DNA from 3 places in the Pectobacterium carotovorum genome. Region 1 is predicted to be linked to each of the others. Evidence: predicted binding sites of a transcription regulator. Region 1 holds the regulator's gene; each other region holds the start of a gene.

Region 1 (6,585 bases):
GCAAGGCAATTTACGCTGAATTTTCACTTTATTCTTTAACATCAAAAGATTAAAACCTTTCCCTTCTGTATTTTCATCGTCTTGTCTGTAAATGGTTATAATTCTTATTTCCATTCATTAGGAATATTCCCGAGAAATGTTACAGGTTTTCAATTCGATAAAAACATTATCTTTTGTATGCATTTTAATTCTCATGAATAGTAACGTACCGTGAGGTGACTTTTATTTCTTACAAAAAGAAGTCTGCTTTTAATTACAATCGGAATTAGTTGTAAAAATAAAAAGCGCATTCATAAAAAATGAAACATTGTTATAAATAAATATCCACCAAGATATTAAGGAAATGTGCGTTTAATCCCAGACGATAACATAATCCCTATTCATTATGGGGAATTTAGCGTCGGCAGAGATGCATTTCGTTTCTTTTACTACCCTCCACATTTCATACGCCTTTGATTTACGCATCCTTACCGATACGAGTTTCTCCTGATGTGAGTGTCTGTTATTATTAACGGATAAGTGGGTGAAACATTACACCATACCATTAGGAATCAAGAGGTTATTCAATTCATGGCACTCATCGGAATATTCTTTGGCAGTGATACTGGCAACACTGAAAACATCGCCAAAACGATCCAACAGCAGTTAGGCACCAACGTTGCAGATGTTCATGACATCGCCAAAAGCAGCAAAGAAGACCTCGAAGGTTTCGATATTCTGCTGCTGGGTATTCCAACCTGGTATTACGGTGAAGCTCAGTGCGATTGGGATGACTTCTTCCCCTCGCTGGAAGAAGTTGATTTCGAAGGAAAACTGGTTGCCCTGTTTGGTTGCGGCGATCAGGAAGACTATGCAGAATACTTCTGTGATGCCATGGGCACCATCCGTGACATTATCGAACCTCGCGGCGCGACGATTGTTGGCCACTGGCCAACAGAGGGCTATTACTTTGAAGCCTCTAAAGGACTCGCCGACGACAATCACTTCATCGGTCTGGCTATCGATGAAGACCGTCAGCCTGAACTGACCAGCGAACGCGTAACCGCTTGGGTAAAACAGATCAGCGATGAGCTGAACCTGAAAGAACTGGTTGGCTAAGCCATTTCGGCTCTGATAATCCCTATCAGAGCCGAAACAGCATTGATAGGTAAAACCTTTCATAATAATTGATACATTTTTTTAACTTCTATCAGTAAACCTGTACAATAATCCCATCGGCTTTGTATGTGCATCATCATTTCCTCATTCATCAACAACGAATTGCGTTGTATACCAATAGTGTGAATGGGGACAATATTGTTAACATTCCCTTGTTTTCATTTTGTATGCGCGGTTCTATAATTGAGACGCTTTTGCATTTTTTGAGCCGACCGATGTCATAGGCTAGGCAGCCTCCATTGATAAGTAAGCAACAGGATTAAACCCGCATGACTGACAACAATACCGCATTAAAGAAGGCCGGCCTGAAAGTCACTCTTCCAAGACTGAAAATACTGGAAGTGTTACAGGACCCTGTCTGCCATCACGTCAGTGCGGAAGATTTATATAAGAAACTGATTGATATGGGCGAAGAGATTGGTCTTGCTACCGTCTATCGCGTACTCAACCAGTTTGATGATGCGGGTATCGTAACCCGTCATAACTTCGAAGGCGGCAAATCCGTCTTTGAATTGACGCAGCAGCATCATCACGATCACTTAATTTGCCTCGACTGTGGCAAAGTCATTGAATTCCGCGATGAGTCTATCGAAGCACGTCAGCGTGAGATCGCAGAAAGACACGGCATCAAGCTATCCAACCACAGTCTGTATCTCTATGGGCATTGCAGTGAAGGGGATTGCCGAGAGGATGAAACCCTGCACGATTCCACACGATAAATCGACCGCATAAAAAAATAAAACCGCCGAGGCGGTTTTATTTTTGTCTTCTTCCCGGTGGCGTTAGCCTACCCAGGTATCTCGCAGTCCAACCGTACGGTTAAACACCAGATGTTCTGCACTGGAGTAAACGCGGTCAGCACAGAAGTAACCTTCGCGCTCAAACTGATACGCCTTCTCTGCTTCTGCCTGTGCCAGGCTCGCTTCTACAAAACCTTGCGTAATCTTCAGTGAGTCTGGGTTAATCGTCGACAGGAAATCTTCTGCCGCACCCGGGTTCGCCACACTGAACAGACGATCGTACAAACGGAATTCTGCAGGTACAGCGTGTGCCGCAGAAACCCAGTGAATCACGCCTTTTACTTTACGTCCATCAGACGGATCTTTGCTCAGCGTCTCTGCATCATAGCTACAGTAAACCGTGGTGATGGTGCCCTGCTCATCTTTTTCAATGCGATCTGCTTTGATCACATAGGCATTACGCAGACGAACTTCTTTACCCAGCACCAAGCGCTTGTACTGTTTGTTGGCTTCTTCACGGAAGTCAGCGCGATCGATATAAATCTCACGGCTGAATGCGACCTGACGTGAACCCATTTCCGGCTTGTTCGGATGGTTTGGCATCGCGACAAATTCTTCGTGCCCGGCTGGCAGATTCTCGATCACCACTTTGACCGGATCCAGTACCGCCATCGCACGCGGGGCGTTCTCATTCAGATCGTCGCGGATACAGGATTCAAGCGCGGCCATTTCCACGTTGTTATCCTGCTTCGTGACGCCGATGCGCACACAGAATTCACGGATAGAAGCTGCGCTATAACCACGACGGCGCAGACCAGAGATGGTCGGCATACGCGGATCGTCCCATCCTTCAACGACGTTTTCCACAACCAGCTGATTCAGCTTACGCTTGGACATAATCGCGTATTCGAGATTGAGGCGGGAGAATTCGTACTGACGCGGATGGCAAGGAATCGTAATGTTGTCCAACACCCAGTCGTACAGGCGGCGGTTATCCTGGAATTCCAGCGTACACAGTGAATGCGTGATCCCTTCCAGCGCATCGGAGATGCAGTGGGTGAAGTCATACATCGGGTAGATGCACCACTTGTTACCCGTCTGGTGGTGATCGGCAAATTTAATACGGTACAGCACCGGATCGCGCATCACGATAAAGGACGATGCCATATCGATTTTTGCACGCAGGCATGCCGTGCCTTCCGCAAACCCGCCGTTACGCATTTTTTCAAACAGCGCCAGGTTTTCCTGCACGGTACGGTCGCGGTAAGGGCTGTTTTTGCCCGGCGCCGTCAACGTACCGCGGTATTCACGGATCTGCTCGGGCGTCAGTTCATCGACGTAAGCCAGCCCTTTACCGATCAGCTCAACCGCATACGCATGCAGTTGATCGAAATAATCAGAAGAATAGCGAACGTCGCCGCTCCATGAAAAGCCCAGCCACTCGACATCACGTTTGATCGACTCAACGTACTCGATATCTTCTTTTACCGGGTTGGTGTCGTCAAAACGCAGGTTGCATTGCCCCTGATAGTCACGCGCGATACCAAAATTCAGGCAAATAGATTTTGCATGCCCAATATGCAGATAGCCATTCGGCTCTGGCGGGAAACGCGTCTGAATATGGTCATGCTTACCGGACGCCAGATCTTCATCGATAATCTGACGGATAAAGTTGGTTGGGCGGGCTTCAGCCTCACTCATTCTTCATTCCTCAATGCTAAAACGACGTATAACCGACAATGATCCAACAAGCTACGCTGGGAAACAACCGTTAGTTTCATTTAATTATTCATAACGAAAAAAAAGGGCAAGATTGCCATCTCGCCCTATCAATTTCATCAGCATAGCGTCGTTATATTACGCCTTGCTGTGCTCTGCTTTCAGTGCGTTCGCTATCGATTCAGCCTGTGTGCCCACGACAATCTGTACGCTTTGCTTATTCAGACGAATAACGCCCGCCGCACCTAGACGCTTCGCCTGTGCATCATCAACCAGAGAGGAATCCGCCACGTTCAAACGCAGACGCGTGATACAGGCATCAATACCGAGCAAATTGTCTTTCCCACCCAGCGCCTGCAAGTAACCCCGCGCCAGTGACGCTGCATCGCCTGATTTCTCGCTCGCGGATGCGGTACTCACGTCATATCCATCAGCTTCGCTACCGCTCACGGCCAGCTCACGCCCCGGCGTTAACAGGTTGAAGCGCGTGATGGTAAAACGGAACACCACGTAGTAAATGACAAAGAATGCCAGCCCCTGTGCAAGCAGCATATACCACTGGGTAGCCAGCGGGTTGCGCGAGGATAGCACCATGTCCACCAGACCAGCACTGAAGCCAAAGCCGGCAATCCAATGCATGCTGGCCGCGATAAAGACGGAAAAACCCGTCAGTAACGCATGCAGGAAATACAGCACCGGCGCCACAAACATGAATGAGAACTCCAGCGGCTCGGTGATCCCGGTGAAGAAGGAGGCAAATGCCGCCGCCAGCATGATCCCAGCCACTTTGCTTTTGTTCTCAGGACGCGCGCAGTGATAAATCGCCAGCGCCGCACCCGGCAGGCCGAACATCATAATCGGGAAGAAGCCCGCCTGATAACGTCCGGTGATCCCCACTACGGCTTTACCTGAATCAATAGACTGCTGGCCAGCCAGGAAGTTAGGAATATCGTTGATGCCCGCGACATCGAACCAGAACACGGAGTTCAGCGCGTGGTGCAGCCCAACAGGAATCAGCAAGCGGTTAAAGAAGGCATAAACCCCGGCGCCAACCGATCCCAGCTGTTGAATATGTTCGCCGAACGACACCAGCGCATTGTAAATCACCGGCCAGACGTACATTAAAATGAACGCCACCAGAATCATCAGGAAAGAAACCAGAATCGGGACCAAACGGCGTCCGCTGAAGAACGACAGCGCCTTAGGCAGTTCAACCTGACTAAAGCGGTTATACAATTCGGCGGACATCACACCGACCAGAATCCCGATGAACTGGTTTTCAATCTTGCCAAACGCAGCGGGCACCTGTTCAACAGGGATCCGTTGGATCATGGCGACAACGGCTGGTGAACACAGCGTGGTCACCACCAGATAGCCAACAAAGCCGGTCAATGCCGCCGCGCCATCTTTATCTTTCGACATACCGTACGCGACACCAACCGCAAACAGCACGGCCATATGCCCGATAATCGCTTCACCCGATTTGATGAGGAGTGCCGCCAACGCGTTCTCGCTTCCCCAGCCAACCGGATCAATCCAGTAACCTATCCCCATCAGGATAGCGGCAGCAGGCAGCGTCGCGACAGGCACCATCAATGCCCGACCGACTTTTTGTAAATAGCTCAGAGTACTCACTTTTCCCTCTCTTACCTTTGCGAGGTAATGAAATGTTGTGGGGCAAACAAACCTGCCAATAAATTTCACTGCCGAAGAACGTCGCTGTCGAAAAACGCCATTGTCGAAAAAATGTGGCAGCGGTGGTTCTCAGGGGGAGTGTAAGAAAAATAATTCGCTACACAAATTAAACCCCGTAATTATGTGATAAAAATCACCAAAAAACTGCATACAAAAAGTTTATACCTGAATAAAACCCCAACTTATTTCAAGATTAAAAAAAACGGAGTAGACTAATTTTAATGCATAGACAAAACGCGCAGCTGGCGCGATTTGCGCAATAACGTATTTAATTCCACTAAAAATCAGGAGAGCGCTGATGAGACTCATTCCTTTAACCACCGCCGCCGACGTCGGAAAATGGGCCGCCCGCCACATCGTTGAGAAAATTAACGCTTTCAAGCCCAGTGCAGATCGCCCTTTTATTCTGGGATTGCCGACAGGCAGTTCACCGCTGGAGGCCTACAAATCGCTGGTCGCCATGCACAAGGCGGGACTGGTGAGCTTCAAACACGTCATCACCTTCAATATGGATGAATATGTCGGTCTGCCGACAGATCATCCAGAAAGCTATCATACCTTCATGCATCAGAATTTTTTCAATCACGTTGATATTCCGCGTGAAAACATTAACCTGTTGAACGGCAACGCAGAAGACACCACAGCAGAATGTCGCCGCTATGAAGAGAAAATAAAGTCCTACGGGAAAATTCATCTTTTCATGGGCGGCGTGGGCAATGATGGACATATCGCCTTCAATGAGCCCGCCTCCTCTCTGGCTTCCCGCACCCGCATTAAAACGTTGACGGAAGAAACCCGTATCGCCAATTCCCGTTTCTTCGGCGGGGACGTCAGTCTGGTGCCTAAATTTGCCCTGACCGTGGGCGTCGGTACATTGCTGGATGCAGAAGAAGTGATGATTCTGGTGACCGGGCGCAACAAGGCGCTGGCGCTACAGGCTGCGGTAGAAGGCAACGTCAACCATATGTGGACCATCAGCTGTCTGCAGCTTCATGCCAAAGCCATCATGGTGTGCGACGAGCCTTCAACGATGGAGCTGAAGGTAAAAACTGTTAAATATTTCCGTGAGTTAGAAACGGAAAGTATGAAGAACCTCTAACCGATCGCGGGAGTCGATGATGTACGCGTTAACCCACAGCCGGATTTTCACCGGCCATCAGATTCTGGATAATCACGCCGTGGTGATTGCCGATGGGCTGATCGAGCGAGTCTGCCCACTTGCCGAGCTCCCTGCCGGCATTGAACAACACGACCTGGGCGGCGCATTCCTCGC
Region 2 (6,585 bases), 1.3 Mb from region 1:
GCGCAAGTATCAGCAACGCCAATAGCACCAACAGTGCGTGAACCACGGCGGAGATCGGCGAGTTTGCGCCTGCGCGCACGTTGGCGGCGGAGCGGGCAATCGCCGCGGTTGCGGTAATACCGCCAAAGAACGGGGCGATAATGTTGCCGAAACCTTGTCCCATCAGTTCCGCGTTAGAATTGTGTTTTTTGCCCGTCATCCCGTCCAGCACGACCGCGCACAGCAGCGATTCAATCGCACCCAGCATCGCCATAGAAAATGCGGCAGGCAGCAGAGCGGAAATACTTTGCCAATCCAGCGTCATCGTCTTTCCATCTGGTGACGGAATATCCCACGGCAGAATGAGCTGCGGCAGAATGGGCGGGATGCCTTGCCCTTGCGAACCGTCCGCCAGCATATAGCTGAACCGGGAACCGATGGTGGCTACATTTTCACCGAGCAGCGACATGATCCCCATCACCGCGACGCCTGCCAGCAGTGCGGGCAAATGGCCGGGCAGGCGAATGCCGAGTCTGGGCCAGACGATGAGAACCAGCAGTGTCGTGGCTCCAATCAGCGTATCCGCAAGGTGCAGGGTAGGCAGCGATTGCGCCAGCGCTGCCACTTTTTCGACGTAATGCTCGGGAACCACGGTCATCTGCAAGCCGAAGAAATCCTTGATTTGCATAGTACCGATGGTGATGGCGATCCCGGAGGTAAACCCCAGCGTCACGGAAAGCGGAATGTATTCAATCAGGCGGCCGAAGCGGCAGATCCCCATCAGCAGCAGAAACACACCGGAAAGCAAGGTGGCAACCAGCAGGCCAGAGAGCCCGAACTGTTGCGACACGGGATACAAAATAACGACGAAGGCGGCTGTCGGGCCTGACACGCTGTAGCGCGAACCGCCGCTGACGGCGATGACGATCCCGGCAATAGCCGAGGTATATAACCCGTACTGTGGGGGAACGCCGCTGGCAATGGCCAGCGCCATCGCCAGAGGGATGGCGATGATACCGACGGTAACGCCGGCGATAATGTCGTGGGTAAAACGTTGCAGCGTATATTTTTCGCGCCAGCACGCGTCAATCAGCGCGCTGAACGGCCTGACGCCGTTAATTCCGTGCGTTTTCATCTAAGCAGAAACCAAAGTAAGGAAGTAAATCAACATGGCGGGCCTGCCGGTCCGTCGACGACAGCCTTACGATACGCCGGACGCGCTCAGAAGATCCAGATATACATCAAGAGAAGTGCAATCTTGCGGGGCCGACGCGGCGAAAACCGCGTCGGCAGAGGGGTTACAGCGTGATGGTGATCAGATAGGCGGCAAAAAGTGCCAGATGCGCACTACCGCTTAATACGTTGGTTCTGCCGGTGGAGAACGTAATGTGGCATAGCACCAGCACTGACAGCATCACGACGATGTGCGGCATATCCAGACCGAAGTTCAGCGTGCGGCCAGTGATCATAGCGATAATCGTAACGGTAGGGACCGTCAGTGAAATGGTTGCCAGCACGGAACCGAAAAACAGGTTCATAGCGCGCTGTACCTGATTTTTCAGGACGGCGCGGATCGCTCCCAGTCCTTCAGGAGAGAGGATTAATAACGCGACCAGGAAGCCCGTAAACTGCGTCGGCGCATTCATTTCGGTCAGCAGCGTTTCCAGCGGCATGGAGTTCGTCTTGGTGACCGCGATAACGGCAACCAGATGAACCAGCAGCCAGGCGGTGTGCCACAGGGAGCTGTGTGCGGACGGTTTACCATGGTGCGGATCGTCACCGTCGCCTTCGTCTTCATGCTCATACACAAACAGGCTTTGGTGCGTACGCGTTTGAATCAGCAGGAAAACGCCGTACATCGCCGCAGAAATAGCAGCAACAATCAACGACTGCGCTACGCTGAAATTACCACCGGGCAAGGCGCTGGGGAAAACCAGCACAATCACCGCCAATGGGAAGATCGCCATCAGATACTGCTTGATGCCGCTCAGGTTGACGTACTGGGTGGCGAATTTACGGCCGCCGAGTAAGAGGGCGAAACCGACCAGACCACCGGTGACAATCACGATAATGGAATAGAGGGTGTCACGCATCAGATCCGGGCCAGCATCACCGGTTGCCATCAGGGCTGAAATCAGGCTGACTTCCAGAATGACGACGGACAGGCTGAGGATCAATGAACCGTAGGGTTCACCCAGACGGTGTGCGAGCACGTCGGCGTGACGTACCACGCTGAAGGCGCTGAACAGTATCCCGGCTAGCGCGATGGCGTTGATGCCGAGAATGGCGACAAAATTTTGTGAAGTGCCCCACATGTAGAGCACGGCCAGCGCAATAACAGGAAAAATGAGCGAGTATTCATGATGGCGAGTTTTGACCACCTCAGCATGAGACTTCATTGCGGGAGTTCTCCTTATCCAGAGGAATGATGCGGCAAAATATCCCCGTCATACTTCAAGCTAGCATACCGGCCACTCGACTTATTCAGGGCATAAAGCCATTTATTAAGGTCTTAAAAAAATTTGTTAAGCTCTTAAAACAATAATAAACAGCAAAAGGTTACTAAAAAGTAGTTATAACGTAATGAAACGAACAAGATGATAACAGATTGTCGACGCGATGCGGGGAGTTTTACGGATTTTTACGCTTTGATATGAAATTTAAATGAAAAGGGAGAATCTGCGTATCTTCTCCCTATCATGATAATATCAAATGTGTTTTTTGTGGTTATTCATCAGGATTATCCATGATATCGTGACGTTTATGATGATAATCCTCTTCATTTAACCCCTCTCGCCAGTAAGGCACGGCATACATCTGATTTCGTTCACACCCGCGTTCGCGACGTACATGGCGGCGAAGCTGAACCACGATGCGATCCTCACCCGCTAACCAGTAAAACGCATTCTCCACCGGAGGAAATGCCTGAAAATGCTGCAATAGTGTGTCGGTTGCCTCTGTTCCGCCAACGACCCAGTGCAGCTGTAGCTGTGATGGTTTAGCGATAGCGAGTTTATCTGCTTCACTGTCGACACGGATCACGGCATGTCCCTGAGCGTCGTCCGGCAGGTTCTCCAACAGCGCCATGAGCGCAGGGAGCGAAGACGGGTCAGCGGCCAGATAATAAGCGGCCGCTGGCGGCAGCATGGGGAGCGGGCCGCCGGGTTGTGAAATGCCGACCCAATCACCGGGTTTGGCCTGACGGGCAAAGGAGACGGCAGGCCCGGCGTGTTCATGCAGTGCGAAAACCATATCCAGTTCCGCCTCTTCTGGGCGTAGCGCACGGACGCTATAGGTGCGGACGATAGGGCGGGCTTCGCCTTCCGGCCAGACCGGGCCGCGTTCGCCAATGGCTGGCAGAACCGGCTTTTGCTGTCCCGCCTGCGGCAGAAAGAGTTTGATATGCGCGCCATATCGCTCGGTTGGGTAATCGCGCAACGCGTCATGATGGAAAGTAATGCAGCGCAAATGAGGGGAAATATCGTGGATCTGTTTAACCTGAACTAAAACAGGCTGACGCGGCGTTGCCATTCAGTGTCTCCGTGGGTAGTCGATGCCAAAATAAAGAAGATAATAACACGAGATGATAATTGTTATCATTTGATGTCTGCCCGTTATTATTCCTATCGCCGTCGATATTCTGTCGGCGTTTTTCTATAAGCGGTAAACGCACGATTCTCGGCAGGCTGCTGATGTCACAAAAATGAGGTTTGTATCAGGAAAACGTCAAGTCTGGCGGCGCGTTGCCGATTAGTTGATATACAACCCGCCTTAAACTCGAATGATTTAGGGTACAAAAGCGGAATCTTGCGTGAGTGAAACATTATCACGAACTTTTTTAGTTTTTGTGACCACTATCAAACTTGATCGCAAAGCCATAAATGAATAACCTCAAGATTGATAGTGGTGTAAAATTAAGCAGATGAAGCAGTTAGGTTTTTAAACGCAGGGCGAGAGCCGATCTGACGAGCAGGAAAAGAGTAAGGTTGGGGGTGGTAAGTAGTGTTAACACGCGATTTTTTGCAGAAAGCAGATTGTAGAACGTCTTTTGGTTGTATTGAAGAAACCTTACTACTCACGCCGCAACAGCGGGCTGATTCGTTGGACAGGATGCTGGCGCTCCGGCCCAATAGCTGTCCGGTCTGGGTATTTGGCTACGGTTCACTAATGTGGAACCCGGTTTTTGACGCCGAAGAAACCTGTCTGGCTACACTGACAGGGTGGCAGCGTGCCTTTTGTCTGCGCCTCACCATCGGCCGCGGAACGGTAACCCAGCCAGGACGGATGCTGGCGTTGCAGCCCGGTGGGCAAACGACAGGTCTGGCTTTCCGGTTACCGGAAGCGTCTCTGCGTGAAGATCTGGAGCTGCTGTGGAAGCGTGAAATGCTGACGGGCTGCTATCGTCCGCTCTGGTGTGAACTACAGCGGAAAAATGGCGCACCGCTGACGGCGCTGGTGTTTGTGTCCGAACCGGAACATCCTCTGAATGAAAATGATACCTGTATTCAGAGCGTTGCACCGCTGATTGCCCGTGCGAGCGGGCCGCTTGGCACCAATGCGCAATATCTGTTTGCGCTGGAGCAAGAGCTAAAAAATCACGGGACGGAAGATGCAAGCGTGAGCGAACTGGCGCAGCGGGTGCGGGTTCTGCAACAGTCGTGTTCTGCGGCGGCAGGAAACGGACAATAGCGGCGCGGTGAGCGTTGAGGTGAACGACAATATCGTCGTTCACCTTGAGACGTATGAAGCGACCGAATTACCAGCCTACGCCAACACCCATGGTGTACAGCGTGTCATCAACATTCCCCTGATTACTTTCGATACGGGTACGTGACACTTTCATCGTCATAGAAGACCAGTCGGTCAGCTTGAAGCGCAGGCCTGCATCCGCTTTCAGGTAGATTGGCGCAGTGCCGTCAAATGAGCGGCCCAATTCACCGTTGGTGAAGGCTTCAACCGATTTGCTGAACATATAGCGGTTGTACGCCCACTTAATCGCACCAGAGTAGAAGTCATCATCGCCCTGATCGCGGTACACGAAGGTTTGGGAGTTGACCAGCGAGGTCAGAGAGAACGCGCCTAAATCGTTATCCCAGAACTGATAACCAGGACCGAGACCGAAAGAACGGTTGATTTTAATACTTTCGATCCAGTCGCGTTTGTACTGATAACGACCCTGCCAGAACCAGTTCTCATCCACGAACTTATCCAGCGCATATTCGCCAGCCGCATTCTTGGTGCTCTCGACTTTATCCTCTTTTGCCAAATGGTAACTGGCATCAAGGTTGTGTCGCCACGTGTCGTGACGCGCTTTGGTGTTCAGCGTCACATCGTAGTTATCCGTTTCTGTCGAACTTTTCTTGTGCGACATGCCGGCATCAATGTTGCCTTTCCAGGCGAAATCGGTCACCAGCGGTTTCTGCGCGACGATGGACGTAATTTCGGAAAGCGGCAATGTTTGCGGACCAGCAGCTTCGTTAGCAAGCGACGGGTTCGCGACGATAGCGCGGTTTTCGCCCGCTTTGATCGTCGGATACAGTACGCCTTTTTCGTAGCGTTCGCCTTGAATCACCAGACCATGGTCGGATTCAAAGGTTTTCACCTTGTCCCAGGCTACAGAAATAGAGCCAGCATAGTCGGTGTTGATAAACAGTTTACCGCCGTCGAGCAGCGTGATTTTCCCTGTGAGCTTGTCGCCGTTGTTCAGCCAAATGGTGTCAGCGCGGCTCTGCGTAATGCCAGCAGAGAGGGCGATAACCAGGCTGAGGGAAGAGATTGCGTGTTTGGATAGTGTCATTATTGCCAAGTAAACAGTGGTGACAGGTATTGAGATGTCCGTCGGAGACAAAGACGTACAGCCGTTGATAACGAACCGGTTTAGCCCGGAACGGCAAACATTAACAGGAATCGAAGTGATGCTCTACCCGAAAACGGTAATTGATTAGAATGTAAATAGTTATAAAAGTTGCTATTGATGATTAACGGCTATAACGCGACGGTTGTCACATTTTTGGGCTACGGGAAAGGCAATGCGTTATGCGGGGAGGCTTCTCTGGCCCAGACGGTTTCAGGCCAGAGAAGCGTGGGCGAGAACTGATGCTACGCAGTACGTTGCGTGCGTGATGTGCTGTTGTTGCTCAGGAAGCGCGAGGTCAGGAACGTCCTCACGCGCAGCACGATCCGTTCCTGGAAGAGTACACAGAGTGTCACGGTGGTGAGCAGGAAAATGATATAGCCCGTCATGGAGAGCTGCACCTGACCTGCGGCGGCAATGCACTGATCCCAGTCGCTGAAGCAGGCCATCGGGTTACCGCGCACCAACTGTTCCAGCGTGCGGAACAGATTGAAGAGCGGAACGTGCAGCGCAAAGATCGAGAGCGATGCTGCACCCAGACGCGGCGACCAATGTCGCAGCCACTCGCTATTAGGTTCACGCGCCAGCGCGCTGAGGCAGACCAAACCGACCTGAGCTGGCAGGAGCAAACCGTTATGCAGCAGGAAATACCAATAGGCTTCGCCTTTTGTGAACAGCCAGGTAGCGACAAGGAAATTTACACTGATAAAGAGGGCGAGTGCATAGCGCTGGCCTTTGGTCAGCGGCAAGCG
Region 3 (6,585 bases), on a different contig from region 1:
CATTGCGCCACCTATATTCACTTCGCTGAGTGAGCCGCGAAGGATAATTGTTAATATCGGGCAATTCATGGTGGCGGATAAATAGCAGGCTATTTATCCGCTGAGATGAGATATTGATTATTGGACGTCAGCGACGGCTTTAATCAGATCCTGATATTTGGCACCAAACTGATCGCGTACGGGCTGGGTGGCTTTGAAATAATATTCGGTATCAATATCATGGAATTGAACGCCGCCGGCCTTCATTTTATCCAGAGATTGCTGAGTATATTCATTCCACAGCACGCGCTGTTCTTGCTGCGCTTCTTTCGCCAGCTTCAGGATAAGGTCCTGATCCTCTTTAGAAAGTTTGTCCCATTTGGTTTTGGAATACAGGAACAGCTCAGGGATAATGAAGTGGCGGCTCCAGGTATAGTTTTTCACGACAGGCAGGTAGTTGTGTGCGACAAACGTTGGTGGGTTATTTTCGGTACCGTCGATCACGCCGGTTTGCATGCCGCTGAAGACTTCACTGACGCCCATTGCGATTGAGTTGGCGCCCATGGCTTTTAGCGTTGCCAGCGCGACCGGGCTACCCTGGACGCGAATTTTCATGCCCTTGAGGTCTTCTGGTTTCACCACTGGCTGCTTGGTGATTAGGTTACGCGTTCCCGCGTCCATCCAGCCCAGAAAAACCAATTTTGACTTACTGCTATGGGTAATCTTGTCACCAATTTCCTGGCCGATTTTTCCATCCAGCACTTTGTGCATATGATCTTCATCACGGAAAATATAGGGCAGCGTGAAGACTTCTATTTCCGGCAAAATAGCGGCAACGGGCGTCATGGATACGCGAATAATATCAATCGCGCCGAGCTGCGCCTGCTCAATCATTTGTTTCTCATCACCTAATACGCCGCCGGGGAAAGTTTTAATTTCCAGCCTGCCATTGGTGGCGGCTTTTAGTTTCTCTCCCATTTTCTGAACTGCGACGACATTAGGGTAACCTTCAGGGTGAACATCAGAGGCTTTAATTTGTTGTGCCTGAATCGCTTGGCTCATCAGGAGTGCAGTAGAACCCAGACAAACGCCGATCAATGTTTTCGACAGCTTCATTGAATTATCTCCAGAGGTGGGGTGACATTATCGATAATCAAATGGTGATTTAAAAATATAAACCCATGAAAAATAGAATAATGAAGAATGGGTTTAATGATGAGAATACGGCAGCCTACTAGGTATTATTGTGGCGCGCATCAGTATTCTCTGCGAGTTAAGCTAACCTATTATACAACTTCGTAGAATGACTCGTGTCACAAAAGAAAAAGCTAATATGAAATGCTGTTTTATATGGATTTTATTCCTGTTTACCTCACGGGAATATGCGTAACATGGTGTTTTTATTTATCTTATTGTGTGCTTATGTATCTATTTATTTCAGTAAACTTATCGCCCGCTATTGTGAAATGGTGTGATAACTTAATGTTGATCACAAAAAGCCGATCGTAAAAATTCGATTATAAAATCCGGGATATCACGCCGCGTTGAGGAGCGTTTTGCCTGAGATATTCCGGAATATGCCTCTTCTTTCTCGTTTTTATGCTTTTTCTGCCGATATGCAGGCAATACCCCCAAAAACCCTGTTAGAACGCAAGAAAAGTGCATTATCTTGTGTAAATAATAATGAGAACGACTATCAATTCGTTCAGGGTTTGGTATCATTTCACGCTGCGTTATTGCGGCATTATACCTGCGAATATGTGCGGATATTGTACAGAACCGATGATTGTACAGAACAGATGATTGTACAGAACGAATGGTGGAGGCACAGCGTGAAGACGGCTGTCAGTAATACAACTCAACAGGTGTTATCAACCTGGCAAAAAAAACGTGGCGCGTTCAGCGCATTTTCCCGTAGCGTGCTGGTTATCCTGCTGTGTACGGCGGGACTAAGTGGAAATGCGTTTGCGGCTCCCGCAACGGCACCGTTATCGACAGAGAATACCGCACCTGCCACTCAGCCTGCTGCGGCGTCTCCTTCTGCCCCTGTGGCGACTGATGCACTGGCGCCGACGTCAGCACTCGCATTGCCTGCCAGTGCGGCACCGGGCACCAATAACCTGATGAAAACCGATTTGTCCGTCTGGGGTATGTACCAGCACGCTGATGCCGTGGTGAAAACGGTGATGATCGGCTTGCTGCTGGCCTCCGTGATTACCTGGGCGATCTTCTTCAGTAAAAGCGTTGAGATGTCTGGTGCGAAACGCCGCCTGCGCCGCGAATATCTGGCGTTGGAACAGGCGAGAACGCTGGACGATGCGCTGGAAACGGCCGACGCGTTCAAAGCTGGCAGCGTCGCACAGCAGCTGCTGGTGGATGCGCAGAACGAACTGGAACTTTCCGCACGTTCTGATGACAACAACGGGATTAAAGAACGTACCGCATTTCGTCTGGAACGTCGCGTGGCGGCTACCGGTCGTCATATGGGACGTGGTAACGGCTATCTGGCCACGGTCGGCGCGGTCGCTCCGTTCGTGGGGCTGTTTGGTACGGTATGGGGCATCATGAACAGCTTCATCGGTATCGCACAGACGCAAACCACCAATCTGGCGGTAGTCGCACCGGGGATCGCAGAAGCCCTGCTGGCGACGGCGATTGGTCTGGTTGCCGCGATTCCTGCGGTAGTTATCTATAACGTCTTTGCTCGTTCGATTGCCAGCTACAAAGCGATGGTCGGCGATGTGGCTGCGCAAGTGCTGCTGTTGCAAAGTCGCGATCTCGACGTGGCTGCCAGCAACGATAACCGGGCGTCTTCAGCAGCGCATAAACTGCGGGTGGGTTAAGTCATGGCGATGCATTTGAAGGAGGACGTGAGTGATGACGGTGAAATGCATGACATTAACGTCACGCCGTTCATTGACGTCATGCTGGTTCTGCTGATTATCTTCATGGTGGCGGCACCGCTGGCAACGGTAGACATTCGTGTCGATCTGCCAGCCTCATCGGCAGCACCGCAGCCACGACCGGAAAAACCGCTCTATCTGACGGTAAAAGCAGATAAGCAAATGTTCCTGGGGGAAGAGGTGGTTAGCGAGCAGTCGCTGGCGCAGGTGCTGGACGCAAAAACCAGCGCTAACAAAGAAACGACCATCTTCTTTCAGGCAGATAAAAGCGTCGATTATGAAACCATCATGAGCGTGATGGATTCACTGCGTAAAGCGGGCTACCTCAAGGTTGGCTTGGTCGGTGCGGAAACCGCAGCCGCTAAATAACGGCTGAGGGTTGTGTTTCAAGAAGGAATGCGGGGTGAACATTCAAACCGCGTTCCTTTTTTTACGTCTGTAGATTTACGTCCCGATGATGGCAGGGCGCTTTGGGCGTTGGCCTACGCCCGCGAATCAGGATGACGCCAGTGAATCCGCGTTGGGATATAGCGCCGATCTTCTTCAAGCGGCTGCTGTGCAATCAGGCTGGTCACCATCTCAAAGCTGCTGCGCGCCAGGTTTTCACAATCCTGCGCCACGGTGTCGATCTTCAGCGGTAAACAATCAAACAGATAGTGATCGTCAAAGCAGCACAGTCGGATGCCGCTTTCCATCAGGTTATGCTGGTTCATGTAACGCAGCACGCCTTCCATCAGGCCACAGGCCGCGACAAACAGCGCTTTTGGCGGGCGACCCAGCGTGGCACACAGCTGAGCAAACATTTCATAACCCGCGCTGGGGTGATAGCTGCCGTGAATAATCCACTCCGGCTTGCAGTCTATGCCTGCGCGTGCCAGACCGAGCTGGAAGCCTTCCAGACGGTGGCGAGTCGGAGAAATACGCGGCTGGCCGCCAAGAAAATAGAACTCATCACGATGCTGGCGGGCGATACGCTCGACCATTTCCGCCGTGGATTCTACTGCTTCGGAAATCACCATCGGCAGTGTGGAATCACCAATCACCCGGTCAAATTGTATGACGGGCAACTGCTGATTAATTTTCTGATACTCGGTGTCGCTCAACAGGCTGGAGGCGACAATCAGACCATCGACCTGACGTTGCACCAGACTGTTGACCGCCATCATCTCCTGACTGGCGTTTTCGTCGGTGCAGGCAATCAGCAGCTGTAGCCCTGCTTCACGGCACAGCATTTCCAGTTCGCGGGAAATGACGGCAAACCCGTAGTTGGTCATTTCCGGCACCACAAACCCCAGCGTGTTGCTGCGTGAGGAACGCAGCGAACGTGCGTGAATACTGGGCTGATAACGCTGCTCATGCGCGACGGCTAAAATACGATCGCGGGTTTCATCAGAAACGCGAAACTCTTTACTGCGTCCGTTAAGTACCAGACTGGCGGTGGATTTTGATACACCGGCCAGCGCGGCGATGTCACTGATTGTTATGCGTTTAGTCGGTTTCACCGCGAGGTCTGCTATCAGAAAAAAGGGAAGTTATTCTATCACGCATGGCGCTAACAGCCAGTGCTGTAGCGTTAATCGCCCAGAGCCGCTGAATGTCATGATCGCGTCACTTTCCGGGAAATAGCGTGCAGACATCACAGCCTCGCCGTCGTTGATAAAAATTTCAATGCTGGAGCGATCGCACAGGATCTGCAATTGACTCAGCTCACCACGCCAGTAGCGATGTTCGGGTTCGCCAGTGCGGCGGTTGCGTCGGCTCAGCGTGACACGTTCCCCATCCCAACAGAGAACCAGCTGGGAGGCGAGGCTGAACTGGAATTCCCCCTGAACGGTGATGAGGATTTCCGCGCTGCTGGCATGAAGCGGAGACGCGTAGTCTGCGGCACCATGCCAGGTGTAATGCTGTCTGCGCAGCTGTTGCAGTTCACGTGCAGGGCGTTGATAAACGCGATCGCCATGCAGCGTGAGTTCGCGCGGGCAGGTCATGGTATGGATCCAGCCGTACTCGATCGTCGGTTCAAAAAATTCATTATCGTCGGGAATCGACATCCAGCCGAACAGCAGGCGTCGCCCGTCGTCACTCAGCGTGGTTTGCGGAGCGTAAAACTCAAAGCCGAGATCCAGTTCGTGGAAACCCTGATGCGGATAAGCGCCATTGTCGTAGTTAAGCGAGCCGATAAAATAGCCCGCCTGGAAGGTATTCAGATAGCGTTCTTCTTCGGCGGGAAGCCCCTGCGGGCAGCAGATCAGCACGTCTTTTCCATCCAACGGGAACAGGTCCGGGCACTCCCACATGTAGCCAAAATCCCCGAGCCCGCCCAAACGGGAACCGGCGATCTCACCGATCTTTTCCCACGCCAGCAGATCGTCAGAACGGTAGAGCAGTACTTTCCCTTGCAGGTCGAGATCCTGTGCGCCGAGCACCATGTACCAGCGGTTGTCATGACGCCACACTTTCGGATCGCGAACGTGCCCGGTGTAGCCGTCAGGGAGCGTCAGAACCGCGCCCAGTTTGTCATATTCACCGTTAGGATTCTCACGGGCGAGGCACTGAAATGCGGTACGTGAGCCATCGTCGTATTTCACGTTACCCGTATACATCAGCATGATCGCGCCCTGATCCACCACGGCAGAGCCAGAGTAGCAGCCGTGGCTTTCATAGCTTTCACTTGGCACCAATGCGACCGGTTCATGCGTCCAGTTCACCAGATCGGCGGAGCTCCAGTGCCCCCAGAATTTTGCTCCGTGGGCACAAGATAAAGGATTCCACTGATAAAACAGATGGTAACGCCCGTTGTGATGAATAAATCCGTTCGGATCGTTGAGCAGACCCACGCACGGGGACAGATGCCATTCCGGGCGATACGGGTCTTCCTGTTTCCGTGCGTGGCCTGACATCAGGGCGTGCGCCATGCGCTTTAGTAAGTGGATTTCCTTCATTATTCGCTATCCGTTTTATATTTCAGCAATAAGGACAGGGTAAAGGCGGCACCGAACGCAATAAACATCCCAATCAGGTAGTTAAGCATCGATCCTCCTTGCACAATCGCCAGACCTGGAAAACCAGTCAGCCCGACGGCCGTCATATTGACGTGATTGAAGACGACCCACGCGCCACCGAGCGCACCGCCTGCCAGTGCAGCCAGGAACGGTTTAATGAAACGTAGGTTGATACCAAATATCGCGGCTTCTGTGATACCCAGCAGACAAGACAGCCCTGCGGGAACGGCAATCGCTCGGGTTTTGGCATCACGCGTTTTGAAGTATACCGCCAGACACGCGCCACCTTGCGCCACATTCGCCATCGCCCAAATCGGCAGCAGGAAGTTGACGCCGATATTCGGGTTGCCAAGCAGGCCGGCTTCAATGGCATGGAAGCTGTGATGAACGCCGGTGATCACGATGGCGGAGTAGAGGCCGCCGAACAGCAAACCGGCCAGCCAGCCAGCGTGAGCAATCAACGTGCTGAGTAAGAAAGAAATACCGTCGCCCAGCGCGCGCCCAGCCGGACCGATGATCAGCATAGCAACGAAGCCGGAAATGATGACGGTCAGGAATGGCGTGACGATGATGTCCAGCGCATCCGGTACGATCTTACGCAGGCGTTTTTCCACGATGCTCATGAACCAGACGGCCAGCAGTACCGGAAACACGGTGCCCTGATAGCCGATCATGGCGATGTCCATGCCGAAAAAGTGCAT

Evidence for each region. Region 1 encodes Fur, which represses iron uptake genes when iron is present. Its sites were predicted from a motif close to ATAATAATGAGAACNACTATCAA; they were not measured.
Region 2: R9X49_RS08185 (siderophore-interacting protein) is a predicted target of Fur. The motif match lies at 3,563-3,585, and genes of this name have one in related genera.
Region 3: exbB (tol-pal system-associated acyl-CoA thioesterase) is a predicted target of Fur. The motif match lies at 1,657-1,679, and genes of this name have one in related genera.

What each region holds. Positions count from the first base shown of each region.
Region 1 covers NZ_JAXAFK010000001.1:549,526-556,110, reverse strand. Annotated here, with positions in the region: gene fldA (flavodoxin FldA) at 571-1,098, shown strand; gene fur (ferric iron uptake transcriptional regulator) at 1,428-1,877, shown strand; gene glnS (glutamine--tRNA ligase) at 1,941-3,599, opposite strand; gene nagE (N-acetylglucosamine-specific PTS transporter subunit IIBC) at 3,756-5,252, opposite strand; gene nagB (glucosamine-6-phosphate deaminase) at 5,611-6,411, shown strand; gene nagA (N-acetylglucosamine-6-phosphate deacetylase) at 6,431-6,585, shown strand, end outside.
Region 2 covers NZ_JAXAFK010000001.1:1,841,221-1,847,805, reverse strand. Annotated here, with positions in the region: gene dauA (C4-dicarboxylic acid transporter DauA) at 1-1,114, opposite strand, end outside; gene chaA (sodium-potassium/proton antiporter ChaA) at 1,278-2,378, opposite strand; gene R9X49_RS08185 (siderophore-interacting protein) at 2,707-3,510, opposite strand; gene R9X49_RS08180 (gamma-glutamylcyclotransferase) at 3,982-4,668, shown strand; gene R9X49_RS08175 (DUF481 domain-containing protein) at 4,736-5,776, opposite strand; gene R9X49_RS08170 (acyltransferase) at 6,079-6,585, opposite strand, start outside.
Region 3 covers NZ_JAXAFK010000002.1:133,285-139,869, forward strand. Annotated here, with positions in the region: gene R9X49_RS12630 (TRAP transporter small permease) at 1-3, opposite strand, end outside; gene R9X49_RS12635 (TRAP transporter substrate-binding protein) at 118-1,095, opposite strand; gene exbB (tol-pal system-associated acyl-CoA thioesterase) at 1,812-2,822, shown strand; gene exbD (TonB system transport protein ExbD) at 2,826-3,251, shown strand; gene R9X49_RS12650 (substrate-binding domain-containing protein) at 3,365-4,384, opposite strand; gene R9X49_RS12655 (sucrose-6-phosphate hydrolase) at 4,415-5,824, opposite strand; gene R9X49_RS12660 (sucrose-specific PTS transporter subunit IIBC) at 5,824-6,585, opposite strand, start outside.